4 regions of the Pseudoalteromonas sp. SG43-8 genome follow, and region 1 is predicted to be linked to each of the others. Evidence: predicted binding sites of a transcription regulator. Region 1 holds the regulator's gene; each other region holds the start of a gene.
The links. The regulator sigma-54, encoded in region 1, starts transcription at its own class of promoters, with help from an activator protein. The targets are predictions, from matches to a motif close to GTTGGCACGNNNNTNGNNT.
Positions count from the first base shown of each region.

Region 1 (8,241 bases):
TACCTAATTTCTCTCTGCTCATTAAAGCATTAAGAATATCTTGTTGCGGTAAATACGGAAGTTTGTCGTGAGCAAGTTCGCTAATGAACTCTAAAATTCTTTTTTTGCTATTAAAAAGGACCGCAGCTTTGCTGCAGTCCTGGCATATAAGTGAACTTAATTTCATCATATTAGTGTCGAGCAAGCTTCTCTTTGTGTTTGATTACTTGGCGATCGAGCTTGTCGATCAACGAGTCAATAGCGGCATACATATCTTGATGTTCTGTAGAGGCAAATAGCTCAGCACCGCTTACGTGTATTGTGGCTTCTGCTTTTTGATTTAACTTTTCTACATCGAGAATGACATGAACATTATTAATATGATCAGAGTGTCTTTCAAGCTTCGCAAATTTAGTATTAATATAGTCTCTTAGTGAATCGGTTAATTCTACGTGACGACCAGTTAAGTTTAGTTGCATAAGCATTACCCTCTTAGTTTAGCGTCTTAAATCAGGCTTTTACGCTGATTTGACGGTGGAATAGCAAGAGATTCGCGGTATTTTGCGATTGTACGTCTCGCTACTTTAATTCCTTGCTCAGCCAATATATCCGCTATTTTGCTATCACTCAATGGTTTTGCTGAGTTTTCTGCTGCGATTAATTTTCGGATAAGCGCACGTATTGCTGTAGATGAACATTCACCACCGTTTTCAGTACTTACATGGCTTGAGAAAAAATATTTAAGCTCAAATATACCACGGGGTGTATGCATGTACTTTTGAGTAGTCACGCGCGAAATTGTCGATTCGTGCATTTCTACCATTTCAGCGACATCATTTAAAACCATTGGTTTCATGGCTTCAGGGCCATGTTCAAAAAAGCCTTGTTGTTGCTTAACAATACAATTAGTAACTTTTAATAGCGTGTCGTTTCTACTTTCTAAGCTTTTAATAAACCATTTAGCTTCTTGTAAATGTGAGCGAATAAACTGGCTGTCGCCACTTGATTTTACAGTGCGAGACATTGCCGCGTATTGGCTATTAACACGAATTTTAGGCATGCTATCTGGGTTTAATTCGACAACCCAGCGGCCTTTAATTTTTTTAACTGACACATCAGGAATAACATACTCAGATTCTTCCCTTACAATAGTATCTGCAGGTTTTGGGTTGAGAGTATGTATTAGTGTCATCACTTCTTTAAGCTCTTCTTCTTTAAGCTTAGTTTTTTTCATTAATGTACGATAGTCGCGAGCTGCTAATAGATCAATATGCTCGGTTAAAATCATTTTCGTTTCATTAATGTAAGGTGTTTCTTTATCAAATTGATTAAGCTGAATACACAAACACTCTTGTAAACTACGTGCAGCAATACCCACAGGATCAAACAGTTGGATGCGTTTTAATACCGCTTCAATTTCATCAAGTTCGACTTCGTTATCATCTTCGTTTTCTTGATTAAAGCTTTCTAAAATCTCTTCGCAGCTTAATGTTAAAATACCTGAATCATCGACGGCCTCTACAATCGCAATAGCGATGGCTTCATCGGTAGGGCTAAATGGCGTTAGTTGTAATTGCCACATTAAATACTCATGGAGCGTTTCAGTAGAGGCGCCTTGGTATATTGATTCGTCTTCAGGCATTGGACCTGATGAGGCTGCAGGAGCGGCACTCATGTACTCATCCCAACTAACATCCATAGCCATGTCGTCACTTAGCGTGTCTTTTGCAAGTGCTTCACCAGTATCTTGTTCATATTCGCTCGGAGCATCATCAGCAGATGCGCTAACAGTTATGTCATCGGTATCAGCTTTTTGCTCGTTTTTACCAGCAGCGTCTTCAGAATAGTCTGCCTCTTCAACCTCTAATAGTGGATTACTGTCGAGAGCTTCTTGTATTTCTTGCTGGAGATCCAATGTACTGAGTTGCAACAAACGAATAGCTTGTTGCAGCTGTGGAGTCATTGTAAGTTGCTGGCCCATGCGCAGCTGTAGTGATTGCCTCATGTATCTCTAACAATCCTTTTATGTTGTTATAATTAATACTAGCAGATGCTTAAAGACATGGCGTAAATGTTACAGCCTAAATTGCTCGCCTAAATAAACATCGCGTACTGTTTTATCATTTAATACGTGTTCTGGAGTACCTGATGCAATCAGCTCCCCATGAGAAACAATGTAGGCTTTTTCGCAAACATCAAGGGTCTCTCTTACGTTATGGTCGGTAATTAATACTCCAATCCCACGATTTTTAAGATGTTCTATTATTTTCTTTATATCTAATACCGAAATAGGGTCAACACCGGCAAACGGTTCATCCAGTAATATAAATTTAGGATCTGCTGCCAGCGCTCGTGCTATTTCTACACGACGACGTTCTCCACCCGATAATGCCATACCTTGGCTATCACGAATGTGTTGTATGCTAAATTCATCTAATAAGTTATTGAGCGTGTCTTCTCTGGCTTGTTTATTTAGTTCTTTGCGCGTTTCTAAAATGGCCATTAAGTTTTGATAAACAGTCAGCTTTCTAAAAATTGATGACTCTTGCGGTAAGTAGCCTATGCCTAATCTAGCACGACTATGCATAGGTAAAAGAGTAATATCGTTATCATCAATAGATATTTTACCTTTGTCGCTAGGAACAAGCCCTACAATCATATAAAAAGTCGTTGTTTTACCAGCACCGTTAGGGCCAAGTAAGCCAACTATACTGCCAGCTTGTACTTCAAGGCCGACGTTTTTTACAACTTCACGACCTTTATAGCTTTTTGCCAATAGTTCTGCTTTTAATGTGCTCATGGTTGACCTTTATCGCCTTTTTTACTTTTTTTAGTTTCGATCGGTACTAAAATCGTGTGAACGCGGTCAGTTGAGTTTTCATCTTTTTCGGCACTGATGAGCTGCTGCTCTATGTCGTAGGTAATGCTTTTAGCATTTATTTTTTGTCCGGCTTGCGATACTTGTGCATTACCAACAAGCGTTAAAAAACGCTTAGATACATCATAACGTACTTCATCAGCACTGGCGCTCATAGTCGTGCCGTCTGATTGCTTTTCTTCAAAGTGCGCAGGGCTACCTGTGGCAATTAATAATTGTTTATTATCACCAAGTTCATCACGTTTGTGTACTTCTAGGCGATCGGCTGTAATGCGGCGATTACCGTGAATAATCTCAACGTTTTTCTCAAAAATCCCGACATTAGCTTTTAATTGACCTTCTTGCTTGTCGGCACTTATTGAAATTTGATTGGCAGCAGGTTGCGTGTTTTGTTCTGCAGCACTACTATTAAACGCTAGTATAAGTGTAGGAATTATAAGTGATTTTAATATTTTATTGGTCATAATATATGGTTCGCGTATGGTTAATTAGTTTTATCACTTCGGTTTTTAAGTCGGCTTCTAGGCCTTTACCGGTGATTTTTAAATTGGGTCCAGTGATAATGACGGGTTGCTCCGAACGCATTGTTAATAACTTTATATCAACCTGAATATTATCAGCATTGATTTTGTCTATCATGGCGTTATCGGTTAAGTTTTTGGCAACCACATTACCTTCTAAAATTAATTGTTTATCTTCGTATAATGTTGCTTCGTCTGCATTTATTTGCCACGTTTGTTGTTCGTTATATAAAGTGAAAATGGGTTTTTCGAAAAACGTGAAACCTAATTGCTGGTATAGCTCCATTTTAGCCGCAGTGACTTTGTGGCTAATTTTACCTTGCTCATCATAGGCTGTCTGTTTGAGCTCAATAGCTATGTAATCAGGCTTAGCAACAACTTCAGGCTCAGCCTGAGGCACAATATTTGTTTGTGTAAAATAAGGGTACCAAAGCCAAACCATACAGCTAATGAATAAAACGCTTAATATTATGCGCGCTGCATTCATGAACTAGTGCCTTGTGTAGTCAATGCTTTACCATTTTCAAGCATGAGCAAATCGGTGAGTTCTCTCACAGCACCAAAACCGCCAGGCATTTGCGTTACATAATGTGACAAACGCTTAATAAGTGGGTGGGCATCATTTACTGCAACGGCAAAGCCTACTAACTCCATAACAGGCATGTCAGGACCGTCATCACCAATATAAGCAATTTGTTCATCGCTAAGGTTGAGTTTATCTTTTAATTCTTGATAGGCAATGAGCTTATTTTCTTGGCCTTGATAAATATGCTGTACGGTTAAGCTGCTCATACGTTGTAGTACTATCTGTGAATGACGACCAGTAATAACAGCTACTTCAAAGCCACTGTTTATAAGTGCTTTAATGCCAAAACCATCTTTTGTATTAAATGCTTTTAGCTCTTCACCTTGATTGCCAAGGTAAATACGGCCATCAGAAAATACACCATCAATATCGCATATAAGTAGTTTTACTTTTTTAGCGCGTGCTTTTGCATCATCGCTCAGCGGTTGATAGAGTTCTTCAAATTGCATTTATAACACTCCTGCTTTTAATAGGTCTTGCATATTTAATGCGCCAATAGGTTGGTTTTTCTCATTGACGACGATTAGGCCATTTATACGTTTACGTTCCATAATATTGAGCGCTTCAGCGGCTAAAATATCTTGCGTAGCTGTAGTGCATGACTTAGTCATAACAACATCTATTTGTGTTGTATGAATATCAATTCTTTGTTCTAAAATGCGACGTAAGTCACCATCGGTAAGTAACCCTACGAGTTGCTGATTTTCATCAACAATGGCTGTCATACCTAACCCTTTAGCTGACATTTCAATTAGGGCATCTTTAACTGTTTGTGAAACATCAATAATAGGTGTATTTGCGCCGCTGTGCATAACATCTTTTAAAGTAAGTAATAAGCGCTTGCCTAAACTACCACCTGGGTGAGATAGCGCGAAGTCATCAGCTGTAAAGCCGCGAGCTTCTAATAATGCAACAGCCATGGCATCGCCCATCGCAAGCGTTGCAGTGGTACTTGATGTAGGGGCTAGACCCAATGAACAAGCTTCTTTTTCTACTTTAATGCACACATGTACATTAGCAAGGGTTGCCATGGTTGATTGCGTATTGCCAGTCATCGCTATCATTTTGGCACCAAGTCGTTTTAAAACCGGAATGATATTTAAAACTTCGCTGGTTTCCCCTGAATTAGAAATAAGCATAACCACGTCATTTTTAGTGATCATACCTAAATCACCATGACTTGCTTCACCAGGGTGAACAAAAAACGCAGGGCTGCCAGTGCTTGCAAGAGTTGCCGCTATTTTATTGCCAATATGGCCTGATTTTCCCATGCCAATAACAATAATACGGCCTTCACAGTCGTACATTAATTGGCACGCGTTATGAAAATTTTCATCTACATATTGTGCAATATCACTAAGTGCTTGGCGCTCAACATCTAAAACGCGAAGGCCTTGTTCAATAAAGTTTAGCGTTGCCATCATTTACCCTACTTGACTAAAAATATACCCTTGGTAACCCAAAAACGCTATTAGCAATAAGCCGCCTTCTACCCTATTGATACGCTGGGTGCCTCTAAAGTTCAATGACATAATAATAAGAGCAAGTGTTGCACCAATCATAATTAATATATCTCGGCTTACTAACGATGGATCAATTGCTGAAGGATTAATAATACCTGCTAGAGGTAATACAGCTAAAATATTAAATATGTTTGAGCCAACAATATTACCTAGTGCTAAATCATCTTCATTTTTAAGTACACCTGCAACCGAGGCGGCAAGTTCAGGCAAGCTAGTACCAATGGCAATAATTGTTAAACCAATGACTAAGTCGCTTAAGCCGAAGTATTTAGCAATATCAACAGCTGAGCCGATTAAAAAATGAGAACTAACCGGCAAGAGTATCATGCCGACAATTAACCAAAATACCGCTTTTTTAGTAGGTACATCGTTTGGTACATCGTCGCAGGCTTCTGAGACAAATGGGTCATCTTGGTTTTTTGCACGCATAGATACAATAATTAACCCACCGATGAATACGATAAAGCCAACTAAAAGCGCAACACCTTCACTAAATGAAAAGTAGTTATCTGAGAACACATACCAAGTAGCTAAAGATACGAGCATCACTAATGGCATTTCACGTTTTAACGTACTAGATGAAACTGAAAGAGGGCGAAATAGAGCTGTGATACCTAACACAAGTAAAATGTTTGTAATATTAGAGCCAACAGCATTGCCAACGGCTGTGTCGGTTTTGTTAGCTAAAGCGGCAGAGGCTGAAACCATCATTTCAGGGGCTGAAGAGCCCATGGCTACAACGGTCAAACCAACAATAAGTGTAGGTACACCAAAGTTTTTAGCAAGAGCCGCAGCCCCATAAACAAACCTATCGGCACTCCAAACAAGAGCTGCAAAACCAAGAATTAAAATAACAAACGAGGTAACCATTGTGTTAAGCCAGTTATACAAAATACGGATGGCGCGAATAGTAACAAAAGCCAAGATGAAAGTATAAATAAAAGAGTAAGGTCAACTAGGTAACAATGTTGCTTTTAAACAGCTAATTTAAAAATTTAAGCCGGGGTTAAGCTGTTTTGAGCGAGTCTTATAATCCTTTTCATGGGTGTATTACAAAATCTTACGAATTGTTTTTTCCATCTTTGACAAAAAAGCTTTAAAATAGGGGCACTAGTGAACATTTTTATGGAGAGCGACTTGTCGCAATCAATAGTAGAAGTCAAGGATGTTAGCTTTTCGAGAGGCAATAGAACCATATATAAAAATATGAGTTTTAGCGTTCCTAAAGGTAAAATTACTGCGATTATGGGGCCAAGCGGAATTGGCAAAACCACTATGTTGCGTTTAATTGGTGGTCAGCTTAAACCAGATTCAGGTGATATTTTATTTGAAGGTGGCAGCATTCCTAAAATGTCTCGTAAAGAGTTATACGAAGCACGTACTAAAATGAGTATGCTTTTTCAAAGTGGTGCGTTGTTTACTGATATGTCGGTATTTGACAATATCGCGTTTCCTATAAGAGAGCACACAAAGCTAAGTGAAGACCTGATTCGATTAGTTGTGTTAATGAAATTGCAAGCTGTTGGACTACGTGGCGCTAAAGATTTAATGCCATCTGAGTTATCCGGCGGTATGGCAAGGCGTGCTGCACTTGCACGCGCTATAGCACTTGATCCAGAGCTAATCATGTACGATGAACCATTTGCAGGGCAAGATCCTATTTCGATGGGCGTATTGGTTAAGCTAATTAAGTCGCTCAACGAAGTATTAGGTTTATCGTCTTTAATCGTGACGCACGATGTAACAGAGGTCATGAGCATTGCCGATCACGTGATAATTATCGCCGATCAAGGGGTAATTGGTTCTGGTACTCCAGATGAAATGCGTAATCATGAATCTCCTTTAGTTCAACAGTTTTTAAAAGGCTTGTCGGATGGTCCAGTACCATTTCATTTTCCGGCTCAAGCTTATGCAGACGAACTACTTGGAGAAAAAGCATAATGTTGGATTTATTTCAAAAGCTAGGGCATAAAACGCTAGGACGTTTTGCGGCCCTTGGTCGTTCTGCTTATATGCTGTTTAGTGCATTAGCGCATGTTCCTAATTTTAAAAAAGGCACACCTTTATTTGTTCGCCAGCTTTATATGGTTGGTTCGCAATCGTTACTCATTATTATGGTGTCGGGTTTGTTTATCGGCATGGTGTTGGCTCTACAAGGTTACACCGTATTGGTTGGTTATGGCGCTGAGGATAGTTTGGGGCCGTTAGTGGCACTGAGCTTATTGCGAGAACTGGGCCCGGTTGTTACTGCATTATTATTTGCAGGACGCGCAGGTAGCGCTTTGACAGCTGAAATTGGCTTAATGAAAGCAACAGAGCAACTTTCATCACTTGAGATGATGGCAATCGATCCGCTAAAACGTATTATTGCACCGCGCTTTTGGGCGGGTTTTATAAGCATGCCATTGCTTGCATTGATATTTTCAGCTGTAGCAATTATAGGCGCTCATTTAGTGGGTGTAGATTGGCTGGGGGTTGATACAGGTAGTTTTTGGTCAATCATGCAATCGCAAGTGTCGTTTCAGCAAGACATACTAAACGGTATTATTAAAAGCTTTGTATTTGCCATAGTGGTGACCTGGATTGCGCTTTATAAAGGATATGACTGTGTGCCGACCTCAGAAGGGATCAGCAAAGCAACCACCGAAACGGTTGTTCATTCGTCATTAGCAGTTTTAGGTTTTGACTTTATTTTGACAGCGGTAATGTTTACCAGTTAATAGGGTATAGATAATGAATTCACGGAAATTAGAA
Region 1 covers NZ_JACJEX010000002.1:207,407-215,647, forward strand. Annotated here, with positions in the region: gene ptsN (PTS IIA-like nitrogen regulatory protein PtsN) at 1-166, opposite strand, end outside; gene hpf (ribosome hibernation promoting factor) at 171-458, opposite strand; gene H5122_RS06145 (RNA polymerase factor sigma-54) at 485-1,984, opposite strand; gene lptB (LPS export ABC transporter ATP-binding protein) at 2,054-2,779, opposite strand; gene lptA (lipopolysaccharide transport periplasmic protein LptA) at 2,776-3,321, opposite strand; gene lptC (LPS export ABC transporter periplasmic protein LptC) at 3,311-3,865, opposite strand; gene kdsC (3-deoxy-manno-octulosonate-8-phosphatase KdsC) at 3,862-4,413, opposite strand; gene H5122_RS06170 (KpsF/GutQ family sugar-phosphate isomerase) at 4,414-5,385, opposite strand; gene H5122_RS06175 (calcium/sodium antiporter) at 5,389-6,357, opposite strand; gene mlaF (phospholipid ABC transporter ATP-binding protein MlaF) at 6,613-7,428, shown strand; gene mlaE (lipid asymmetry maintenance ABC transporter permease subunit MlaE) at 7,428-8,207, shown strand; gene mlaD (outer membrane lipid asymmetry maintenance protein MlaD) at 8,221-8,241, shown strand, end outside.

Region 2 (8,241 bases), on a different contig from region 1:
GCGTTTCACTTAACTTAGCTTCACGGTTAGCGTATGGGTTATAGCAAGAGCCACACCCGCCTTTAAACTGATACACCGTATTACTCATCATCACACCAAACCCTAAAAAACAAGCAAGTGCATCAGCAGCTTGTGGTAAATACTCCCTACCACCAGGCGGCAGCACCCCAACGTGATGTATAAGTATGGTAGCTAGAGTACCTGCATAACTTGCCACTAAATCTTGTGGCTGATTAATCTGATTAGGATTAAAAGAAATATTAATCGTATGGCTTGGCGGCACAATTAGATGGCTGCCTTCGCCACGTATTTCATTGCTAAATTCAAAGTGTGGAAAAACTTGCGGTTGTAATTGCTGCGGTGCAACTAGCTGGATAGGCCATGCGTTCATACCCGCGTAATTAGTAACGCGGTTAAAAACATTACTCGCCATTTCTTCAATGCTCGATACCGAATCAGGGAAAAAAGTGGCCGTTGGCAGTATTATTTGAGTGTGCTTTGTAAAAAACTCAGCATCAAAGTTTTCTACAGCCCAAATAAATGTATCAATAAGCCATTGCTGTTCTTGCTGCTCTAATAATGGCTTTGATTTAAATAAAGCTAACATAGTGTGCTCTTTTAGGTTTTAGTTTAGGTGCTTACGTAGGTGCTAACTTAGTCTTTTTGTGTAAGCGCCCAGTCCCACGCTTGAGTATTGTATAGCGGCACTGTTGATAGCGCATGGTGGTGGCTTCCACTGGACTCTTTAGTTGAGTACGATAAGTACAATAAAGTACGATTTTCAGCATCGTAAATACGACGCACTTTTAGTGATTTAAATAATATACTTTTAGATGATTTAAAAATCACCTCGCCCGACTTGCTACGGTCTATTTTTTGTAGCTGCTGCGCTGTAATAGGCCCCGTTTGACGACACGCTATAGACATATCAGAGGGATCAGAAAAGTCCAAATTAGCCTCTATGTGACTAATATGACAAGTAACGCCCTCAACAATAGGATCTTGCTGCGAATTCACCACAACATCTTTAGTTGTAAATAACCCAAGGCTTACCGACGCAACATCGTCAGAGCAAGCACTTAACGTAACAATTGCACCTGCAAGTAAAGCTAAACGTTTAAATTTTTGTGGTAATTTCATACTTATCCTTAATGAATATATAGGTAACTTAGTAGATAAATTACTAAGCGAAGGTTCACCTGTTTGTTTTTATACTAACATCAAAAATAAATACGACTAAATTAGTTTAAAGTAAAGATTTTAGATAGCTCAGGGTTTAGCGACCCCTCTTGTATTTGATACAATTACCTCTCGCTCATGCAGTAACTCATAATAGGAAACGCCTAAATGCCGCACATTATTATTGAACACTCAGAAGACCTCCCCGTTTTACCTCAAGTATTGGTAGAAAAAATTCATACAACCGCTTTCGAAAGTAACTTGTTTGAATTAGAAACCATAAAAACACGTGCTATTGCTTATCAGCAATATCAACTTGGCGCAGGAAAATCAGGGTTTATACATATCGCGGTACATATTTTGGCAGGGCGCTCAATTGAGCAAAAACAAATGTTAAGCGAACTACTACTTTCATGTTTAAAAACATATTGCAGAGCATCAGACAGTCTAAGCGTAAATATTTACGATATTGAGCATGAGATATACCGTAAAAATTAGTTAACTCTTGTAGTTTTGAGCAATAAAAGTAAACACTAGTAAGTAAAAAGCCCCAATAGGGGCTTTTTGTCTTCTGAAATTAAATGCTGAACACTGTCACTTATAAAGCAAAGCATCTGATCTAACGCTGGAATTTAATAGTGCATTCGCACTATTTCAAATTTAAGAAAGCTTAGCTTAATCTATGGATTAATTTTATTTAGATTACGTTTATTATTAGGGGTAACTAAAGAATAAAAATTACACAATATTAAATTAATGTAGCTTTAAATAATTTGGATAGGTATTTACTTGGGAAATTTGTAAAAGTGGTGGCCCCTCCCAGACTCGAACTGGGGACCTAACGATTATGAGTCGTGTGCTCTAACCAACTGAGCTAAGGGGCCAACTTTATATAACTGCCAGGCAGTTAATTTTTTAAGCGTTCAGTCACAGAGCGACTAAAGCGGGTTGCAGTATAAAAACTTTTTAGGTGCTTGTCACTACCAAAAACCTTTATTTTAACAATCAACAAGCTAACTGCTTAAATAGTAATCTTTTAAGTGGGCATAAACATAAAATGTAAAGTATTTACCGTGCTATTCACTGTATTAAATTATAAACAAAACCTATCCCATATAGTCTTTTATATTTAACCCTCTACTTTTTAAGCAAAGCTGACATATATGTGTAGGCATACAAGGCTGTAAAAAATATGCTTGGGGCTACTGTAAGTGCCAAATTAGGTGTCTGATTAATTACATTCACCATAATCACTAAGCTCGATTGAACAGTAATCGGAATAATAGGCGCAAAAAGTACACCTGCTATTTTTTTGTTACTTAAATACGAGGCGCTAGAGTTAATTGCATTATTGAAGCTTTGTCGTATTGCTACGTTTTGTGGTGTTTTAGAATGAAACATACAAATAATTGGAGTTACAAACGCAAGCGTTACATAACTAAACTTATACTTGTTGACGACCATTTCTAAAATAAAGGTAAAAAACAGCGTTACAAATCCACTATACAAACCTTGCACTAATGCAGCTTGAAGCGTAACCGATTTAGCAATGTCTGCCGCACTATTTGCCCAGTAGGCCCAACTAAAATAAAAAACGAAAGACACAACGCCTGACATTATAAGTCGAATATTCAATTAACTGCCTCAATATGCCTAAAACCTAGTTTAATGATAACACTAGAAGTGAAGGTAATATTGTCACTAAATAATAAAGTATTTGATTGTATATTATAGATGTATAAACACACTAATGTTGAAGATTTCCTAAATGGCATCAAGTCAGAATCTGAGCGCGGCTGTTAGCTGGAAAGCTTATTAGTAAACAATAAGTATAGTTTTAAAATAATATTGGGAGAGAGTTAAGGAAGTAAATCAATGGGTTGAAGGGCGTTAAAAATTGGATTTAACCTAAAAAACTATCTAAAAACTATCTAAAAATTCTTTAAAAACTAATATTGTGAGCCGATCGGTACTAAAGTATTTAGCTAAACCTCAGTAGTCGGCTTACACAATATATAATCTGTCATTATTTTTTCGCAATAATGTAGATTGCATGTATTAACCCTGGGAAATAACCTAGCAGTGTTAATAGAATATTTAACCAAAAATGCATACCTAAGCCAACTTGCAAAAACACACCTAATGGCGGTAATAAAACCGAAAGTATTATACGAATAATATCCATGATCAAACTCCATTTAAATTAAACATTGAAAAGACTTAAAGCCCAGTATTACTGGGCCTTAACTATACTGTATTATTCAGCAACAATAGCTAGTTTATCAACTACGTCGCGAACATCTTCAGCATTTTTAGCAATTTTAACTGCTAGTTGCTTTTCAGCTTCAGACTCTACAGAGCCATTCAGAGTTACCACACCGTTGTCGGTATCAACATCAATGTCTGTACCACCTACTTCTGAGTCAAACAGGAAGCGAGTTGTGATTACAGTGGTGATTTTAGCGTCCGTTAGGTCGTTATCATCATCGTCCATCATGTCGTTGCTTTTATCTTCGGTGTCCATGCTTTTAACAACAGTAAGGCTGTTATCAACATCAGTTACACCATCTAGGCTAAGTACAAGTTCTTCTGCTAGCTCTTTATCGAGTTCGCTATTAACTTTACCTGTAAGTACTACCTTGCCATTTTTTACATCAGTGTTAATGTCAAAGTTGTTTAGATTAGTGTTCATAAGTAGAACGGTTTCTGCCTTACCATCAATCCAAGCATCTTTACTTTCGTTTTCCCAGCTGTTTGCTTGGGCACCCATAGCCGTAGTACCAAGAACTAGAGCTGCGATAATAGATTTGTTAAATGTTTTCATAATCTTTCTCCTTTTGATTAAAGACACTTTAACTAATGCGAGCTTCAGGCCAACTTTATTTACACTTAAAATTCAAAGACTTGAATTAATTAAATGATAAAACCTTATCTATGTTTGTGTAACTATTTACAGGCTACTCGGTAAAACTTTCTCAAATAGTGAAAATAGCTAGATAATTGCTCTTTTGGTTAATCTATCGTTAATATAACAAAACAAAAAACACCGTTAAAAAATAACCAATTGATAATTAATGAAATTATATTTGGTACGCGGTTTGCAGCCTAACTACAAGAGCAGTATCAATAGTAAATATAATAAGGAATAACTCATGTCTGTAAAAGTTGAAGACCGCCCAATAGAGCAAGTACGCGAACAAGTGATTGATCAATTAATTTATAATTACAGTCATGGTGTTATTTCTGTTGATGCATTCGAAAGACGTTTAGATAATGCGATGGATGCACCTAATAACGAAGCTCTGCTAGCCTTAGTAGAAGACTTAACACTTAATACCGATCAGCAATATAAAGCAGAAAAACAATCGCAATTTACACCACATTATAGTGCACAGCAAAACAGTGATGATGATTTTACATTACGCAGTATTTTAGGATCTAACGAGCGAAGTGGTCAGTGGGTTGTGCCAAAAAATATATATTTGAGTAACTTTATGGGATCGGTGGTGCTTGATTTTACCGATGCTATTTTTGCGCATCAAAATGTAACTATTCACGTTAACTGTATTTTTGGTAGCGATGAAATTTACGTACCAGAGCATGTCAATGTAGTGTCTAAAATGTTTTGTATTTTAAGTAGCCTTGAAAATAAATCTGTGTCGCTTAACAAACGCCAAGGCCCTACAATTCATATTGAAGGAAAGGCAGTAATGGGCTCGGTTGAGGTGAAAATAAAGCGCACAATTAAAGAAAAATTTATAAGTTTTGCAAATGAGCTAAAAACCCAGTTTGGCACGGGTAATAATAATCGCTCACTATAATTGAGTAGCAGCACTTTAGCGTGCTGCTTAGTATTTTATTATAAATCGTTATTTCGCTCGCTTGGTATATCACTTAAATACTCTACAAACTCAACTTCAAACCCTGCAGGATCAATAAAGTAGACATTCTTTCTGAAAGGATTCTCGTTACCTTGCTTGCTTAGAGTAAAACCCACTTTATTTAAGCGCATTACTACTGCGCTTAAATTATTAGTTACATAAGCAAAGTGTGCAAAACCAATTTGATGGCCCGATAAGTTTCTGTTTTCACCTTCACCATGACTGCTTATCGCAATGTAATGCGTGTCATCTCCAAAGTGTACCCAGCGTCTTGGTTTACCATGCCAATCGCCTCTGCCCTCACTTCTAATCGACCAATGTGGAAATACAGCGCGATAAAATGTAAGCATACTATCTATATCACTCGCGACTAAGTTTACGTGCTCTAAATACATAATGTTATCCTATCAGTTAAGTTAGGAGCACGATAAAACCTCAAGTTAACTTTAGGTAAAGTGTTATTTAAAATTAATTTATTTAAATGCAGATAATTATTTTTTAAAAATATATACACTTTTCAATCTTGTATAAAAAACAAACACAAGTATTTGGGGTTTATTGTTTACTTTATGGCAAAAGTCGCTAAAATACGCCGGCTGAAATATATAAACGTTCTTTTACAACCCAAAGGTAATACCATGCATCCAATGTTAAACATTGCGGTTCGCGCTGCGCGCAACGCAGGCAAAATTTTACTTCGCGCAAGTGAAGATTTATCAAAAGTTGAAGTGCAACAAAAAGGCGCTAACGACTTAGTAACTAACATTGATAAAGAAGCCGAAGCCGTAATTCGTGACACTATTTTACAGTCTTACCCTACTCACTCAATTGTTGGTGAAGAACTAGGTGAGCATAAAGGCAAGGATGATGATTACCAATGGATTGTAGATCCTATCGATGGAACAACTAACTTCATCAAAGGTATCCCTCATTACGCGGTTTCTATCGCACTTAAAGTTAAAGGTCGTTTAGACCAAGCTGTTATTTATGATCCAATTCGCGGTGAGCTTTTCACTGCATCTCGCGGTCAAGGCACTCAGTTAAACAGTAAACGTCTACGCGTTAGCAAAACTACGGTTCTTGCAGGCACTGTACTTGCTACTGGTTTCCCGTTTAAAAACAAAAACCACATGGATGCATACACTGAAGCGTTTAAAGCATTATTTGTACACACTGCTGATATTCGCCGTGCAGGTTGTTCTGCTTTAGATATGGCATACGTTGCAGCTGGCCGTGTTGATGGATTTTTTGAAATTGGTTTAAAACCTTGGAACTCTGCTGCAGGCGAACTTATGGTTAAAGAAGCGGGCGGTATGGTTGTAGATTTCGCCGGTGGTAATAACTATAACCACAGCGGCAATATTATCTGTGGTTCACCAAAACTGACTCAAGCAATTATTCGCGAAATTCGTCCAGTATTAACTGAGTCGTTACTTCGCTAATTAAATGCTATTAATAGCATACTAAAAAGGAGCCCAGGCTCCTTTTTTTGTGCCTAAAAATAAGGGTTATCTAGCTTCAACTCTACTGTTTTACCTTTTTCATAAGGTAACGAGTTTAAATCTTTTGCGAAATATTCATCAAATAAAGCATCAAACTCGCCATTTTTTTGCATTATCTCAAGCCCTTTTTTAATTGCCACTGCAAGCTCTGGCTTACTATTTGATACAAAATAATAAAACCCTGTTGGATAACTCATATATAAATTAGGTACTATCACTAGGTTACTTTGTTTATTTGCCGCTAGCTCTGAATTAACCTCGATAAATGAACGTGGGAAGTAATCAATACGCCCTGCACTTGTTAAGGCAAACATAGCCTGATAATTTGCAAACGGCCTTATATGCAGGCCATTAAACGCCATTATTTTTGTATCAGGCCAATCATGACCTTGTACCGCAGAAAGCCTACCTAACTGCTCTAAGCTAGTAATACCTTTAAATCTAGCAATGCTGTTCTTACTTGTTAATAGTGCCCTTTTACCTATGTAGCCTTTAAATAATGGGATTTTAATCGCAATAGCTAAAGACTCTCTTTCGGGGCTGCTCATACTCCAGTATAAATCTAAATTTTTTGTATCTAGTGCTATTAAAGTACGTTGTTGATGGGGATGAATTAAAACGGGGTTAATCTCTGCAGGGTATTGTGCGCTCACCAGTGCTTTTTCTAATAGCTCGTTAAGGTAGTCGTCACGAGCATATTGCACACGCTGCTCCTGCGCTACATTTACGATATTTACCTCACTCGCTAAAGCGCTGCATACAAACAAACTTACTACGTTAATCAAATACTTTAATGGCAACATAATTATCACCCTAGTTATTATCGGTAGTTTTAACAGTTATTATTGATAGTTTAAATTATCGCGTTATTTAAGCTAAACAGCTTCCAGCGCCTAAATAAAAGATGACGATATTATGTAACTGTACTTATTAATAACCGCACTATTCATACTTATCTTAAATACATAGTACGACGTTACACTCATGGCGTGCTCTACAAAGTTAGCACTGTTTATTCATACTTGCACAGTAAAGCTAAAACAATCGTGAGCATAAATATATTACAGGCAATAAAAAACCGCTCAATGAGCGGTTTTTTAAAGTAGTTACAAAACCATTACGGCATAGCGTCTTGGTCTGCGCCTTCTTTTTCAATTACTTCTGGTATTAAATCTTCTTTGCTTACGCCCATTGCTATAGCAACAGAGCTTGCAACATAAATCGAAGAATAAGTACCAATAAACACACCAAACAGTAATGCAGTTGCAAAACCATGAATGGTTTGTCCGCCCCATGTAAACAAGGCAATCAATACTAAAATAGTCGTGATTGATGTTACAAGTGTACGGTTAAGTGTTTGCGTAAGTGAAATATCAATAATTTCTATCGTATCGTCAATGCGTACCTTACGGAAGTTTTCACGTATACGGTCTGATACAACAATCGTATCATTGAGTGAATAACCAATTACCGCAAGAATTGCCGCTAATATAGTTAAATCAAACTCTAAACCTAATACCGAAAATAAACCCACAGTAATAATAACATCGTGTAGTAGTGCACCTACCGCACCAACTGCAAAGCGCCATTCAAAACGAAATGCAACGTAGATTAAGATACAAATAAGCGCAGTTAACATGGCAAGGCCACCCTGCTCTTTTAAGTCTTCACCTACACTT
Region 2 covers NZ_JACJEX010000010.1:28,678-36,918, reverse strand. Annotated here, with positions in the region: gene H5122_RS15590 (hypothetical protein) at 1-607, opposite strand, end outside; gene H5122_RS15585 (CreA family protein) at 655-1,140, opposite strand; gene H5122_RS15580 (5-carboxymethyl-2-hydroxymuconate Delta-isomerase) at 1,348-1,677, shown strand; tRNA gene H5122_RS15575 (tRNA-Ile) at 1,987-2,063, opposite strand; gene H5122_RS15570 (hypothetical protein) at 2,317-2,814, opposite strand; gene H5122_RS15565 (YqaE/Pmp3 family membrane protein) at 3,206-3,364, opposite strand; gene H5122_RS15560 (BON domain-containing protein) at 3,437-4,003, opposite strand; gene H5122_RS15555 (LiaF domain-containing protein) at 4,332-5,000, shown strand; gene H5122_RS15550 (VOC family protein) at 5,039-5,455, opposite strand; gene suhB (inositol-1-monophosphatase) at 5,699-6,502, shown strand; gene H5122_RS15540 (ABC transporter substrate-binding protein) at 6,556-7,365, opposite strand; gene secF (protein translocase subunit SecF) at 7,680-8,241, opposite strand, start outside.
Region 2: the regulator sigma-54 is predicted to act here: its motif matches at 4,039-4,057, upstream of H5122_RS15560 (BON domain-containing protein).

Region 3 (8,241 bases), on a different contig from region 1:
GGCAAACGTCCAACCAGTAAATACGCGTGCAAAACCCTCTATTTCGACCTGTCCGTAAGTGGCAATAGTATTACCTTGTGCATCAAGCTTAGCGCTGCCATCTAGGTTTAGCTCTTCAAGGCCAATAGTAAATAACTGCATTACTTCACGTGCGTAATTTTCATCTGGGCGAATATTAAGTGCATCGTCTGCTTTTTCGTTACCCAAATGGCTTAAGTAAGTTCCCATAATAGGCGAAAGCGTGACATCTTCGAGTAAGTCACGATAATTACCAAAGGCATGCTTTAGTAGCAAATCGTAATAAGTGATCATGCCCTCAGGTTGGCCTCTTAAGGCACTGTTTTCATCCGACACTACTAATATTTCACTTAACGCAAATGCAACACGTTGACGGAGTTGATCGTCACTTTGCATTACTGCCTTCCACCATGCGTCTATGCGGCTTATGTATTTAAAGTCGTCATCGTCATTTAACTTTACTAAATAATCACGGTGATAATTAATAGGTAGCGCTACTTGCTTATCAAGCCATTGCTGCTCGCTTAAACCTTGTGCGTTTTGTATTTCACTAAGCTTAGGTCCCATTGTTGCTTGGTGTAGTAACCGTGCGGCGCTAATATCATCCATATTATTACGTGCAGTAAAGCTTAGCGTTTTTACACTGCTTGCCCCTTCGTTGTCGGTTGCTGTGACCGAAAAAGCGTAATCAACAGGCTTATAACTTTGCGCATTTAGCAGTGTTACTGAAGTAGTTGTTGCCTCTAAAGGCCCACTAATTAGTTCAGGCCCTTGCGTTTGTTGCCACACAACAGATGTAATAGTGCCGTCTTTATCACTGGCTGTTGCTGTTAGCTCAATTGTTTGGCCTTTACTTAATTCACTAGGAATATCAGCGACTGACAAAATGGGGATTTTATTTCCGTTAAAGGTTGGCGTATCATCGGAGCCTGAACCACCGCAAGCGCTTAGTATAAAAACCGAGCTTGCGATAAGAGCAAATTTATAATGCATGTAAAGTCGTCATCATTTGTTAATTAAAGTACGTTAGTGTGTACCGAGTTTAATGCATTTATTGAAACACAAAATTTACAATTTAACTCTTTATTTTTTGTAACCGAATCATGAACGCCCCATTAATAATGCGCTAGCAGCTGGGGTAAACAGCCAGAGCTTTATTATTTATGAAAACAGAAATTCGCTATTGTTTTGAATCTTCACAAGTTGCTAACCGATTTTTACACGAGCTCAAAGACTGGCCGGTTAACGATGTAAAAACACGACTTTTTAATGGCGGCGATAGTGTAAAAGTGACATACGAATACGACGAAAGTGGTTTTGATTACACTTGCGCCGAACTTGACGACCTAGCACAGAGCCATGGCGGGAAAGAGGTTTAAGCGTTTTATAATAAAAAACAGCTGATGCATCTTTAATAATTGACTTAAATTATATAGATTTGATTGATGTTTTATCTCTACCTGAGTTTTTCGCTTCGTAGAGCATTATGTCGGCTTCTTTAATTAGTGATTGGATAGACACATTATTACCACTTAAGGTTTCTTTTGTAGCAAATACACACCCAGCACTAATTGTTAAATATTTACGTACAGGCGACGCTTCATGAGGTAAATTTAACTCCCGAACCGCCAAAAGCAATTGCTGAGATATATTTACAAACTCTTCATAAGAAAGCTCTTTAAAGAATAATATGAACTCTTCGCCGCCATAGCGCGCAACTGTTCCTGTGTTTTGCTTTGCAATTTGTTGTAATTTACAAGCTAAGAGCTGTAAAGCATTGTCTCCGCCTTGGTGACCATAAAAATCGTTATAATTTTTAAAGTGATCTACGTCAAGTAATATTACTCCAAAGGCATTTTGTTGCTGTTGAGCCTGCTTCCACTGAGCCGCTATAATTTCATCAAAGGCACGCCTGTTGTAAATTTGGGTTAACCCATCAATTTTGCTTATCTTTTCGAGCTTAGAATTTTGCTCTTTTACTTGTTTAATTAACGCATTAAAACCGCTAATTAAAACGCGCATTTCTAAAAATTGATTAGTGAACCTCAAAGGCTGTAAATCGTTTTTAACCAACATTGAATTAATAGCGGACGCACCACTAATAAGCGGTTCAATAAAATAACGATTTACAATATAAAAACCTAATAATGACATTGCAAAAAACATAAACAGAATAAGCTTTAAATAGTGATCAAATAAAACTGGCAGTGTTTGGTGATGGTGCTTAATGTTCAAAGCAAGCAATGGCTTACCATTTACATCTAGAATCACCCTCTTCCTATGAGTGGCAATGTCCTCTTCTTGGAGGCTCCCTTTAAGCGTCGCAATATCGTTTAAAGAACTACCGTGTGCTATTTGTGTATAGCTAAGCTCCACTTGTGCAATTTCCGCTAAGGATTTGATCAACGACGGTCTTACTTTTTTTATAAAAACAATACTACCAACAGGCTCACCTGTTTTATCTGTTCGCTTTATTACATGCGATGCAAACATGATAGGGCCGCCCGCTGTTTGTAAAAAACCAGAATGACTTAAACTACTGTCGTCATTAGCAGCTTTTGGATTAGGAATAATTGCGCGGTTTAATTTATTAACCTGTAAATCTAAATCAGGCGCATCAAACTCCCTATGCTTCATATAATCATACGCTTGTCCGTAAACCATATTAAAGTTTACATCGTAGATAAACACACCATCAATTTTGAGAGAATAGAAGGTATCCCCTACAAAGTTTGAATCTACATATTCTGTGTCAAAATCAGCCATATAATCATAGGTGTCATCCCATACGGCGTAGTCATAATTGAGTGTTTCTAAAAATATAAACTCTCTATCAAGCGCAATTTTAAGACTCAGTAATTCACGATTTTGATAATCTTCAATACTAGTGTTTATAGTCGGCAGGCTAAAAAAATAGCGGTACCCAACTAATAAACTTGTTACAAAGCACATTAAAATTAAAGTACCTATTATTACAAAAAATCTTAATGTCATAGTCTCTATCTAATCGTGTAGAATTAAGTCAAAGTAGCTTACGTTTTATGTTTTAGACTTCGACATCTAAATTATAAATAATTAGCTTCTTACTAAAGCGTAGTATAAATTCATGAGCAGGAATAAACAAAGCTTACTATTAAGTTTTATAGCGTTAAAACTTTAGGACTTTCAATAATATATTTAATATAGACATAAAATCATACCAATTCGCTTAATTAAGTGGTCTATTTTGAGGACAGAAAAACGTGTTGATAGCTAGGCAAAAAATTCGCTATTTAGTTGTTCTAAATGAGCATTTTTTAACGCAGGTAGCGACACGTTTAGCCCTGCAAAATGATTAAGTATTATTGCGGATTGGTATTACACATTTAATGTAATACAAAAATCTGGAACTATTTCGCTACCGAAACTTCCACTTTCGATGAAGATGAACTCGCAAGATCCAGTACTTCATAATAATTTAAGCCTTCAATTTTTTTACCAATAATAAAATAATTCATTTCATTCATCATGGTTGGGTCGCCTAAAACATCTTCTGCGCTTTGCACATCAGAAAATTGAATTGCAATTAAGGCGCCTATAAAGCGCATTACATCTTGAGATTTTAATGTCTTTAAAACTTTATGAACTCCGGCCTGAGTTGACTCAGGTGTAGAACCATCAAATCTAAAATCACTTTTTGTACTAGCGCATGCACTAAGCATTAATATTGATAGTGCGATCAGTAAATGTTTCATATATATCCTTATTTTTTATTCGTGATACTTGCGTATCATCGCCACTTTACCGTTTTCAAGTTCTATTACTTCCATCATTGTGGAGGTGTATTCTATTGGCTGCTTACTTTGCGGGTGAATGCCCTTTGCATGACTCTTATAACGAATAGCAAAGCCTGTATCATTAAACACAAATGTATTAAGCAGTGTGCTTTCAAACAACGTGTGCGCACCTAAGTAAAAACTCATACCTTTGCGCATCTGCTCTTTGCCATCAGGAGTACGTGAGTCATCCGGTTGATACGGAATATGCTGATTACCAATATCATCGGTTAACAATGCAAGATAAGCCTCAAGCTCTTTAGCACCTGCGTTAGGTGCTTGTGTTGCGGTCATTGTTTTATAGTATTGCTGCGCAAATGCATTTAAGTCGAGTGGCTTTTCAGCATAAGCCGAAAAAGCAGTTACTAGAGCCAAACCTAACGTTAAAAGTAACCTCATTGACTATTCCCTGTAGTTAAAAATATTTTATAGGTACATTACCTTAGTAAGTTCAATAATCAAACAAAATCAGTTTTAAGTAAATTAACACCTACATTTTGCTCTTTACTCTATTTGTTGCAACGCTGTTGGCTGGGTCGTCTGGCCAAAAATGTTTAGGGTAGCGGCCTTTCATTTCCTTTTGCACATCGCGGTAACTGCTATCCCAAAAGTGGGCTAAATCTTGAGTAAGTTGCAATGAACGTTTACCTGGCGATAGCAGCTCCATAAGCAATGGCAATTTACCGTTGGCAAGCATAGGCGTACTGGTCAAGCCGTAAACTTCTTGCATACGCACGCTTAGCTTTGCGGGGCCATCAAGCTGGTATTCTATTTTTATATTTGAGCCACTTGGCACCGTTAAGCGCAGTGGTAACAGTGCTTTTAAAGCTGTTTGTTGTTGCCAATCAAAACAGTTTTGTAATGCTTCAAAGTAGTTAAACTTTTTAAGCTGCGTGAGCGTTTTAATATCTTCTAAAAACACGCCTAGCCACTGCGCTGCATTTTGAATAAGTTGTTGCTCGTTTATTTGCGGGAATTTATCGGGCATTAAATTACTTGCTAGGCTCATACGTATCAGCAATTGTTGCGCATCAGGTTGCTCGTTAAATAAAGCAAAACCGTGTTTAGTAAATAAGCTAAGCCACGCTTTAGCACGCTCGCTCTTATCTAGTTTTTGTTTACTAGGCTGGCTGCTGAGCGTTATAGCCCCGAGTTTCACTTCATCTTGATGAATAAAGCGCGCTGATTTTTCATCAAACTCACAACGAGTAAGTTTACTAAATAAATGCGGTAAAAATTCTTGTAACTCAAATGGGTTAAGTGCGGTGGCTGCAAATATACGCCCACCTTTGTGCCCGCCCATGGTTGCTATAGCTAAGTAATCGTCGTTGTGCCAGTAATCGACATTTAACTCAGCACCAGCACCATTGGCAAGTAAATAACCATTACCGCGTTTTTTAGCGATGCGATCGGGGTATGCCAATGCCACTAGCAAACTAATATAATGCGTATTTAATTCGCTGTTTTCGTCTTTTACTTTTAAGCGGCTTTGCCAATATTTTAACTGTTGTTTAAATACCGGATGCGGACGTTGCTGCTGGCTATGCAGCGCTAAACTCAACTCGTTTGCGCTATTTACTCGGCTCTCAAGTAATGCCACTAAATAAATAGCGAGCCTAAAAATACCAGGGAGTTGGTCATCAAGTATTTGTGCTTTCAATAGCATATGCGCCAAACGAATATCAGCACCAAAACCTAACATTTTACTGCCAAGCGGTGTGAGCTTACCCTTGCTATCAATAGCTTCTAGCATGTTAAGCAGGTTACTTGCTTGCTCACATTGTTGCTCAGTGGGCTTATCGAGCAAGGTTAGCTCATCAATACTGGCTCCCCACTGCTTTGCCTCAAGCATAAGTTGGCTTATGTCTGATGTGAGTATTTCGGGATTGTCGTGGCTATTACGTCGCTCAAAGGTTTGCTTTGAGCCAATGCGATAAACAATGCCCGGCTCTATTCGTCCTGCACGCCCTGCACGCTGAACAGCAGACGAGCTCGATATACTTTGTGTTGTGAGCTCAGTAACCCCTGTTTTTAAATTAAAGGTGGCTGCACGGCGCTTGCCGCTGTCAATTACAATGCGTATACCTTCAATAGTTAAACTGGTTTCGGCTACATTGGTGGTAAGCACTACTTTGCGCATGCCGTTTAGTGCAGGAGCAATAGCAGTTTGCTGATTGGCTTTATCCTGCTCGCCAAATAGCGTTGCAACTTGGCAGTTACTGGGTAGATCGGTGAGCGCTTGTTGCACGCGTAGTATTTCAAATTGCCCAGGTAAAAACACCAATGCGCTACCTGTTTGCTCATTAAGTGCTTGTTTTATTATGTTAGGAATTGCATCAAGCCAGCGACTTTCATCTTTTATGGGTATGTATACTTCATCTATTGGGTAGCTGCGACCGCTCGATTGAATTACAGGGCAGTCAAAAAAGGCTGTATAGCGCTCTGTATCTAGCGTTGCCGACATAAGCATAATAGTTAAATCTTCACGCAGTGCACTTTGGGTCTCGAGCGCAAAGGCAAGTGAGGTATCGGCTGCAATTGAACGCTCATGAAATTCATCAAATATCAGTAAATCTATATCGCTTAATTCGGGATCGTTTTGCAGCATGCGGGTTAGCATACCTTCGGTAACTATTTCGAGGCGTGTATTAGCGCTTACTTTACTCTCGCCCCTAATCCGCAAGCCCACACTTTGCCCAACACTCTCGTTTTGGCACTTTGCTAAATAACTGGCTATATTACGAGCAGCTAAACGGCGAGGCTCTAGCATTACAATCCGTTTAAAATGCCCATCGCGCATAAGCTCTAGCGGTAACCACGTAGATTTACCCGCACCAGGCGGTGCTTGTAATAACGTAATAGGATTACTTTGTAATGTAGTAACGAGTTGTTGATATATGTCTTGAACCGGCAGCACAGCTATTTACCCTAAATTGCTTTGTGTGCATTGTAACAAAAACCAAAAATAAACGCGCCGCTAAAGCTGTGTGGTTATAAAGGATTTAATTAAGGGTTACATAATCAGAAATAATTACAGACCGCTCTGTACATTTTTTAAGGATGTGCTCACAACATTAATCATTACTGCCTCAATAAAAACATAACACCATGATTATAAATATAAAGTAAAGATTTAACTTGTTGGTACACGCCTTGCTCCTTTTATACTGAACGTTAATTAAATCTAAGTAAGGAGAAACTTATGAACAGCGATCGTATGAAAGGTAATTGGAACGAACTTAAAGGTAAGGCTCAACAAAAATGGGGCGATCTTACTGACGACGATTTAGACAAAATTGAAGGTAGCCGTACAGAGCTTGTGGGTAAAATCCAGCAGCAGTATGGTAAATCTAAAGAAGAAGCAGAGCGTGAAGTTGATGAGTTTGAAAAAACTCACTAATCGCTAACTTCTAAAAAAACCGCCATTTTGGCGGTTTTTTTGTTCAAGCTGTAGGTTATTTAGCTACGCTTTTAATTGGTTACCAATCGGTAACTGCCTAATACGTTTTCCGCACGCGGCAAAAATAGCATTACATAATGCTGGCGCATAAACCGGTGTAGATGGCTCGCCTACCCCTGCTGGTGGTGCATCGCTTTGTACTATTTCAACGTCAACTTCAAGAGGTGAGTCGCTCATACGCGGTACGCGATAATCATGAAAGTTACTTTGCTGCACGCGGCCTTTATCAAAGGTAATACCATCGCTGATTGCAGTTGTAATCCCGTAAATAGAACCACCTTGAGTTTGGTTTTTAACGGTGTCAGTGTTTACAACCGTACCCGCGTCAATGGCAACCCACGATTTAATTACGTTTAAATCGCCAGCATCCGACACTTCTACTTCAACTACCGTAGCTACGTAAGTTAAAAAGCTTCTGTGTGCTGCTATGCCTAAACCTCGCCCTTTAGGAAGCTCTCGACCCCATTTACTCATGTCAGCTACTTTTTCAATAACATGGCGCAGTCTGCCAATATCTAAAGGGTAAACCTCTTTATCGCCACCGTAATTATCGTATGTAGCATTTTGCTCTGTTACATCAACAATACGACTCGGACCTATGGTGTCTAGTAAATAGTCTTTTTGGTCGCGACCGGCTTTGTGCGCTGCTTCGCCAATAAATGACTGAATAGCAAAGGCATGAAAAATATTTGATACAGAGCGCATCCAACCAATTCGTGCTTTGGCTTGCGCATCACCGTTTTCTAACTTCATGTTAGGTGTGTTAATTGGGTTATCGGTAAACCCTAAGCGCAGTTCAAAGCTTCCTGGCGTAGTCGCCCCTTCTGAAAAGGTAGAGGTAATTGGTGAAAACGCGGTGCGGTGTAAATAAGATTCTATTGCGCCATTTTTATCTAGCGATGCTTCAATGTGCTGAGCCGAAACCGCATGGTAAAAACCATGTTGTAT
Region 3 covers NZ_JACJEX010000005.1:112,970-121,210, forward strand. Annotated here, with positions in the region: gene H5122_RS11550 (DUF1800 family protein) at 1-1,011, opposite strand, end outside; gene H5122_RS11555 (hypothetical protein) at 1,182-1,397, shown strand; gene H5122_RS11560 (diguanylate cyclase domain-containing protein) at 1,447-3,012, opposite strand; gene H5122_RS11565 (hypothetical protein) at 3,408-3,752, opposite strand; gene H5122_RS11570 (nuclear transport factor 2 family protein) at 3,768-4,232, opposite strand; gene hrpB (ATP-dependent helicase HrpB) at 4,324-6,750, opposite strand; gene H5122_RS11580 (CsbD family protein) at 7,036-7,233, shown strand; gene H5122_RS11585 (xanthine dehydrogenase family protein molybdopterin-binding subunit) at 7,297-8,241, opposite strand, start outside.
Region 3: the regulator sigma-54 is predicted to act here: its motif matches at 6,974-6,992, upstream of H5122_RS11580 (CsbD family protein).

Region 4 (8,241 bases), 180 kb from region 1:
CTTTACCATGCGCGCTTGATGCGCCAAAACGAACTGAGCGGAATATACCAGCCATGAAGGTCGTGTAATAATCTTCAATAGTGCCTTCAGTTATTTCGCCTTTTTTAAGTAACTGTTCAATCATGTATAGACCTAAAATATCGGCTTTACCTTCTTCAAGGGCACTTGCGTGTTCTTGTAATGATTGACGAACAGTACCTTTACCAGTAATTGTATTTTTAATACCTAAACCATGCGCCACTTCATGGAACATCGTATTGGCAAAAAATGCATCAAAAGTAATGTGTTTACGCTGCTCTGGTACAATTAACTGCTCTGAAATTGGCACTAAAATTTTATCAAATTTAGCACGCATTGCGTTTTTAAGTTGCAGACGACGAGTTCCTTTTTCTAGCTGTACTTGCTCATCGTTTGGTAAGTTAATTGCAATTGTTTTACTACCCGCGTTTGAATGCCCAGCGTAGTAAACAACATCATATGCATTTAGGTCGGCGTCAGAGCCTGGTACTTCTTGTTTGTACTTAGCATCTACAGGTAAGCCTTTTTGAAGCTCAGGTAAAAATGCTGCAAATTTAGCTAAGCGTTCGCTCCATTTTAAATCTTTAATAAGTACGTAAGATTCATAAGCTGCGCGGTAACCAAATAATTGATCTTCATAAGTTTCAATTGGACCAATAACCACATCTACTGGGTTATTTTTCATATCCATCCAAGCAAAGTCAGATACTTGGAAGTCATCTTTTTGTAGAGCATCGGCACGCAAGTTTAGATAGTTAGCAAATTCTTTATCGTCAGCAAGCTTGCTTGCTTCACGTAAAATATCAGCGGCTTTTGCAAGCTCATCAGCGTATTCTTTTGAATATGGCACGCTGTAAAGCTTGCCTTGCTCATCACGCTTAATTACAGAATAAAGCCCTGTTTTGTCTTCAACGTCTGCATTGTTTAACTCTTCTTTGGTTATATCAGCAGGGTAAAACTGTGCGCCAAGAGGTTTTTCTTTATAGCTGGATAAAAATGCTTCATCACCATTTAAACGATCCCATGGACCATAGTTAATATCAGCAAATTTACGTACTTTTCCATCGTTTAGTTTTGCTAAAAAAGCATCTTTATTTTCACCAAATGCTTGCTTCCAAAATAACTCATCCATTATTTTTGAAGCGTCAATAAGCTTTGCAACCATTGCTCGTTGATTATCGCTTAAGTGCGATAAATCACTTTGTAAGCTAAAGTCGGTGTAAATATCTAAACGTTGTTTATCTGCATTAATAAGCTTAGGGCCTGACTGTGCACTGCTTTTTTGAGCAAGCTCTACGGCTGTGTTGTCGGTAGAAGACGGCGCTTTTTCAGAACATGCGCTAAGAAAAACAACACCAGAGAGCATAATTGCTTGGCTAATTTTATTTAAGATCATTATATTGCCTGTTAAAAAGTAAGTTTAATAATTTGTACTGCTTTAGTTAAAATATTAAGTATGTACAAACGCTTCCTTATTGTGAGTGCATTAAAGCAAAACTAAATGGTAAATAGCAAGTATTTGGCGTTGTAAGGCAAGCATGAGCGGTAAAGCATTATAAATAAAAATAAACTTCTATAATTTTCTTAACTTTATCGGTAAGTTAGACAATACTAATTATATTACTAATACGAAAATTAAATGCCTGAGTTTGCGGTTACTTTACAGGCTGAACACAAAAGGATGGCAGCTTTATGTCTACAGAAAACGCTTTATTAACGATTCTAGTCGATAGAATAAATAACGATACGTTGGTTTTACCAACGCTACCTGAAGTAGCGATTAAGGTTCGCCAAGCTGCAGATAACCCAGATGTGAATTTAATCCAAATGTCAGATGTAATCTCACAAGATCCAGCGCTTTCAGCTCGTATGATAAAAGTAGCTAATAGTGCGATTATGGGACGTTCTGTAAAAGTATCTAATTTACAACAAGCAGTGACTCGTATTGGATTACGTCAAATTAAAAACATTGCTACAGCTATGGCTATGGAACAATTATTTGTATCAAATAATGAGCTAATTAAAGGCTACATGGGTAAGGCATGGCAAAAAACATTAACCGTTGCTAGCCATTCAATATCACTCATGGAGTTTTATTTAAAAAATAGTAAGCACACGTCACTAAACCGCGATTCTATTACACTAGCCGCACTTGTTTATAATATTGGTGTATTACCAATTTTAACTGAAGCTGAGCGCCACCCAGAGGTGTTTGCTAATCCAAGCTTTTTGGCTCATGCAATTCAAAAGCTTAGCGGAAAGGTTGGCTCATCTATTATGCAAGCGTGGGAATTCCCTAAAGAGTTTGTTGATGTAGCTCAGAGCTGGGCTGACCCAAGTTACAAACCTGAAAAAGTAAGTTACGTGGATTTTATTCGAGTAGGGGCTATTTTAGAGGGCACGTTACAAGTTTCTGATAAGTCTGCAGCGCTGCAAACGTATATAGACAAAGGCGTTATACCGTCTATGCAGCTATTCACAAGTGATGAGTACAACGACATGCTAAAAGATGTGAAAAACATGTTTAGCTAAAAGTGCCTTCCTACACAACCAAAAAGGGTTAACTTGCGTTAACCCTTTTTTAGTTTTATTTTTCGGTGGTATTTTCTGTTTTAGTTTTTTCGTATCGCTTTATTCCTGCTACCCATGTTTGCAGTACGTTTGTTTTGTATATCTCCTCAACAGGCACTTTAAAGTAGTCTTTATCAATTAAAATAAAGTCGGCCCATTTACCTTTTTCTAAACTACCCACCTTAAATTCTTGATGAGCTGCATAGGCGCTACCAAGAGTAAATGCACGTAATGCATCTTCGCGGCTTAGTACTTCACTTGCGCGCCAGCCGTTTTCCGGTAGTTCGTTATGATCCATGCGTGTAATGGCTGAATACAAACCATCAAATGGATTTGCAAGCTCTACAGGGTAATCAGAGCCCGCAGCAACCACCGAACCTTGCTGTAAAAATGTTTGCCACGCGTAGGCGCCGCTTAGTTGTTTTTCAGTTAAACGCTGCTCTGCCATATGCATATCAGAAGTGGCATGCACCGGCTGCATTGAAGGGATTATTTTTAACGCTTTAAAGCGAGGGATATCATCAGGGGTTACAATTTGGGCGTGCTCTATTCGGTTTCGCAGTAATATACCGCCCGTTTTTTTAAACACATTTTGATAGGCATCAAGTACTACTTTATTTGCTTTGTCGCCAATGGCGTGAGTATTTGCGCTAAAGCCGCTTTTAAAGCTTTGTGTAAAGAGTGCTTCGAGTTTCTCTTGTGTTTCAAGCATTAAACCATGGTGACCAGGTCTGTCTGCATATTCTTCAATAAGTGCTGCACCACGAGAGCCCAGTGCGCCATCGGCGTAAACTTTAACACTGCGAATTTCCATAAAGTCATTTTTGTCGTGGTACCGGCCTGCCTTTAACATTGTGTCTAAATCAGGGCTTGCACCACTTAACATTGCCACAATACGCAGTGGTAAATTACCAAGGTCGCCGCGCTCTTTGTAAACCTCCCATGTGGTTTTATCAATACCTGCATCGTGAGTAGAGGTAATGCCTAAACTTAATAAATGTTTACCAGCTGCATCTAGTGAGTCACTTATATCTTGTTTTGAAGGGGCTGGCATATGCTGTGTAATTAGCGATTCTGCTTTGTCTACAAAAATACCCGTAGGATTGCCAAATTCGTCTTTAATTATCTCACCGCCTTCAGGTGCTTTTGTTTGGGCGGTAATACCTGCAAGTTCGAGCGCTTTTGAATTAACCCAAATGGCATGGCTATCAACTCGAGAAAGCACCACAGGTCGATCGTTAACTACTTTGTCTAAATCTTTAGCCGTAGGAAAGCGTGTATCAGGCCATAGCTCTTGGTTCCAACCTCGCCCTATAATCCAACCTTGTTTGTTATCGGCAAATACTTTTAGTTTATTCGTTACTTCATCAACCGATTTTGCACCGCGTACATCAAGTTGCGATAAATTATCGCCAAGGCCAATAACGTGCCCATGAGCATCAATTAAGCCTGGTAATAAGGTATTACCGTGCGCGTCAATTAGCTTGGCATATGGGTAGCTATCTTTAAGTGTATCGCTACCTAGTTTTACTACCTTGCCATTTTTAATAACGAGGGTAGTAAACTGCTGTACTTCACCTTGATATAAAGGGGTATAACCGTTGGCATTATAAATTACTTTTGTTTGTGCAATAGTGTAACTAGAACTAGCGCAAAGGCTGGCTAGTATGAGTGGTTTGATTATTTTTTTGAGCGGCATAGTTACTTAATTTTTATTGTTAATTTACTTACATTAACAAACTTGATTTTATAATACCAATGAATTGATAGGCCTCATTTTAAGGTTTTTCTCTATACTAACTGTTTACAAAATAGGTAATTGATGTGAATATTTAGTATGTAAAACAATCAATAAAGCATAAGGAAACGCTATGAAAGCCCTCTATTTATTACTCCCATTAACTTCATTACTTGTGGCATGTGGAGCAACACCTACGACAGAGGAAACTGTTGAAAAGCTAGATTATATAGATTTATCAAGTGTTGAGCTGCGCGATAGGGTGAAAGACTATTGGAATATTTTAACAAGAACAGAACCACAATATCCAATAGCTGCTGCAAAAAAAGGTCTTGCAGGTTGTGTAGAACTCATGACTATCATTAATTCTGAGGGTAGGGCGCAAGGATATAAAGTAACCTCCTCATATCCTAAAGGGTTATTTGATGAAGCCGCAGCTCAATCTTTAAGTACATGGGCCTGGTTGCCTACTAACGTAAATGTAGCTAAACAGCCTGTTCTTACTCATATTAGAATTGATTTTACTATTGAATCAAAACCAGTAGGTGAAAAATATTTAAAGAATTGTCCGGCTGGCGAAGCATTTCAAATAACGGGAGAAAGAAGAAAGTCATAAGATTTTAAGTGGAGTATTTATATACCTCACTTTGGTGGTGCGTTTGCATAACAGGTAATTGATGCAACTACTTAAAAAATTATTTATAACGAATTGATAAGGAAATGCTATGAAAGCTCTCTATTTATTACTCCCCTTGAGCATGATGCTGACAGTCTGTAGCTCAATGTCTGATAAACAAATAAACGATGAAATGCCGAGTTTTATTGATTTATCAAGTCCTGAACTGCGAAGTAAGGTAGGTGAATACTGGGATGTTGCTAAAAGAGTTGAGCCGCGATATCAGATAGAAGCTGCAAAGAAAAGTATTTAAGGCTGTGTTGAGTTTGCTATGTTAATTAATTCACAAGGTGAAGCCCAAGGGTATAAGGTTGTCTCGTCTTACCCTGAGGGCGTGTTTGATATTGATGCGGCAGCTGCTGTGGGTTTATGGAGCTGGAAACCGACAGTTGAAAATACGAGTAAGCAACCGATTCTAACTTATCTCAAAATGGATTTTATGGTGAGCCCAAAACCTACTGATGCAGAGTACTTAGCGCATTGTTGTAAAAATAAAGTCTAAACGTAATTAATAGTATAAATATAATAAGCTAGGTGTTTGTGTACCTAGCTATAAGATTACTTACTTGCATATAAACTGTATTCACTTAGCGTTAGCTTGCCGTCTTTGTCTTGATCATAGCTTGAAAATCGAGACCACAAAGCGGGGTCTACAGCGGTTTCTGAACGTGTTAAAAAACCATCCTGGTTTTTATCAAGTTTTTCAAATTGCTTTGCAACATTGTTGCTTGCAGCAAAGCCTAATGTGCTAAAAATACTAAACGCAAAAAGCGCTATATAGCTTGTTTTTTTCATGAAAAATACTCAGTAGAGGTTATCGGTAAGGTAATTTTTAAATTCGATTAACGAAATTTGGTTATCTTGGTTTTTGTCCCATTTTACAAATGTGTTTAATAGTTGTGGTTGGGGATCAAGTTCGTCATGCGTTAAATAGCCACTTTTGTCGCTATCGAGGTGATCAAAGCGTTGCTTTACATCAAGTGCAGCGGCATCAAAGCTTAATAGCATTAAGATGCTTATAATAAGGGGAAGTATCTTCATGGTGTTCCTTCCAAAAGATGTATTTAAAGTTTGTGGCTAAAATAAAGTGAAAAGGAAAAAGCACTTGCCGTAATTTAACTCCCAACATTAAATCCTTTTACACACTCCCTCAGGGATTATGGCAAATGCTTTTAATTCCAGTTTACCTATAACAAGCTTAAGTAAAGCTTAATCAGTAATTACTCATTAAGGTTTAAAGCTTTCAAATTCTTTTTTTGAGATTTTTTCATCACCGTCTTCATCTAAGTCGGCAAACTGTCTCATTACTTCCTTGTCTTCCTTTGCTTCTGCAATTGATATTTGTCCGTCCATGTCTTTATCTAAGTGGGCAAAACGCACATTTGTTGGCGATGCAATTACGGTGGCACTAATTGCTAAAAACATTAATGAAAAAGCGGCTATAAGTTGTTTCATAATCACGTTCCTTATTAAATGAGTTTATTGAATAAATTTTTTGAATTCATCTAGCGACAATTGCCCATCTTGATTAGTATCAATTTGAGAAAAATTCTCGTGTAACACAGCATCTTCACCTGCTTCGGCTTCACTTAATGTGCCGTTACTGTCTTTATCAAGTTCGTTAAAAGTCGCGTGAACGTCCATTGCGTGTGCATTAGCGCCTAAAAAGCCTAAAGTCAGTAATGATGAAATTACTAAAATGCGTTTGTTCATAATTATTTCCTTATTGATTAAAGTTATTACTCCTATTACAAAAATGGTGCCAATAATAATTGTTGTTATTTTTCAAATGGTTATTTTTTTAGCTTTAAGCCAGTGAGAAGTTTTTACTGGGTTTATTGTAATTTTTGTGCGCCTTTTGCAACACTATTCAATGGGGTTAAAGGGGAGTTTATTAAAATCAACGAGTTACGTTGTCTCTATTTGGCGACACATTGTTTTGTAGTGTTGGCTGTTAATCGTATTAAATATAATTGCTGGTTCAGCTAGTGTATAAGGTAAGCACTTAATAATAGAACGCTTAACTTAAAAGGACTAAACGAAATGCCAGCAACCATAGCTAAAAAATACCAAGCAATGCTTAACTGGCGGCCTAATTTAATTGGGCAATTTGCAATGAGTATGCTGCTTTCGTTACTGCCGCTTTCTATAGTGGTGATCGTATTTTTAAATGCGCTTAATAAGCAATTAGCGGTTACTCAAAGTATTGTGAGTAGTAACTACCAAGTTACCAAATCGTTTAACACTTTAAAGCAAGAGCTCAACAGCCTTGAACGCGCTACTAGGCAAAACTGGGTATTAAAAAGTGAATCGCTAGATAAGCTCATTGTCGATAAATGGCAATCATCCCTACAAAGCATTGATGAACTCAAATTTGTAAACACGAATAAAGAGTATATCAACCAATGGCAACGCTTATATACCACCTTACAAACCGCGCATGTAAAACTCGTTGAGCAAAAACAACAACAAGCTGAGCTATTTGTGCCAGTGAGCGATTTAATTGCTGAACTTACTTTATGGTTACGTGATAAAAACGAAGCGCAAATTACCAATAACCAAAATGAGCTTACAAGCCTGCAAGCGTCATTTATAAACTGGCTGGTGGCACTTATCCCTCTGACTTTAATTGTTGGGGGAGGTTTTTTATGGCGCATAAGTGGGCGGCTAAAAGGGTTAACTACGGTTATTGATAAGCTTGGGCAGGGGCATTGGCAGCAAAAAATATCTGTGAAAGGTTCAGCTGAGCTTGTTGAACTAGGAGAAAAGCTCCAATGGGTACAAGAACAGCTTCATATGCTTGAGCAGCAAAAAGATACTTTTTTACGCCATGTAACTCATGAGCTAAAAACGCCGCTTGCTTCAATGGTTGAAGGCACTGACTTATTAACTGATGAAATAGTAGGCCCAATTACTGCTGAGCAAAAAGCAGTGCTTGAGCTTATTAGCCAATCTATGGTGCGCCTTCGTACAATGATTGACAGCTTGCTGAGTTATAATGCGATTCGCACCAGTAAAGACAGCTTAAGCGAAGTTGAATTTAGTCTTCTTATTAATAAAATTAATAGCCATTTTGAGCATCGCTTAAGTGCGCGTCAGCAAGCTCTGCAGTGGCAAAACACTTTACCTAACAAACCGCTTGCTTTACCTAGTGAGCTTATTGAGATGATTTTAATACAGCTTATTTCAAATGGCTTAAAATTTTCACAAGATAAGCAAAGCGTTACTATTAATTTAG
Region 4 covers NZ_JACJEX010000002.1:387,216-395,456, forward strand. Annotated here, with positions in the region: gene H5122_RS06995 (dipeptidyl-peptidase 3 family protein) at 1-1,414, opposite strand, end outside; gene H5122_RS07000 (HDOD domain-containing protein) at 1,711-2,550, shown strand; gene H5122_RS07005 (amidohydrolase) at 2,606-4,288, opposite strand; gene H5122_RS07010 (energy transducer TonB) at 4,461-4,943, shown strand; gene H5122_RS20190 (hypothetical protein) at 5,053-5,256, shown strand; partial or broken gene H5122_RS20195 (energy transducer TonB) at 5,269-5,505, shown strand; gene H5122_RS07020 (EF-hand domain-containing protein) at 5,562-5,798, opposite strand; gene H5122_RS07025 (EF-hand domain-containing protein) at 5,808-6,044, opposite strand; gene H5122_RS07030 (hypothetical protein) at 6,231-6,458, opposite strand; gene H5122_RS07035 (EF-hand domain-containing protein) at 6,483-6,716, opposite strand; gene H5122_RS07040 (sensor histidine kinase KdpD) at 7,047-8,241, shown strand, end outside.
Region 4: the regulator sigma-54 is predicted to act here: its motif matches at 6,752-6,770, upstream of H5122_RS07035 (EF-hand domain-containing protein).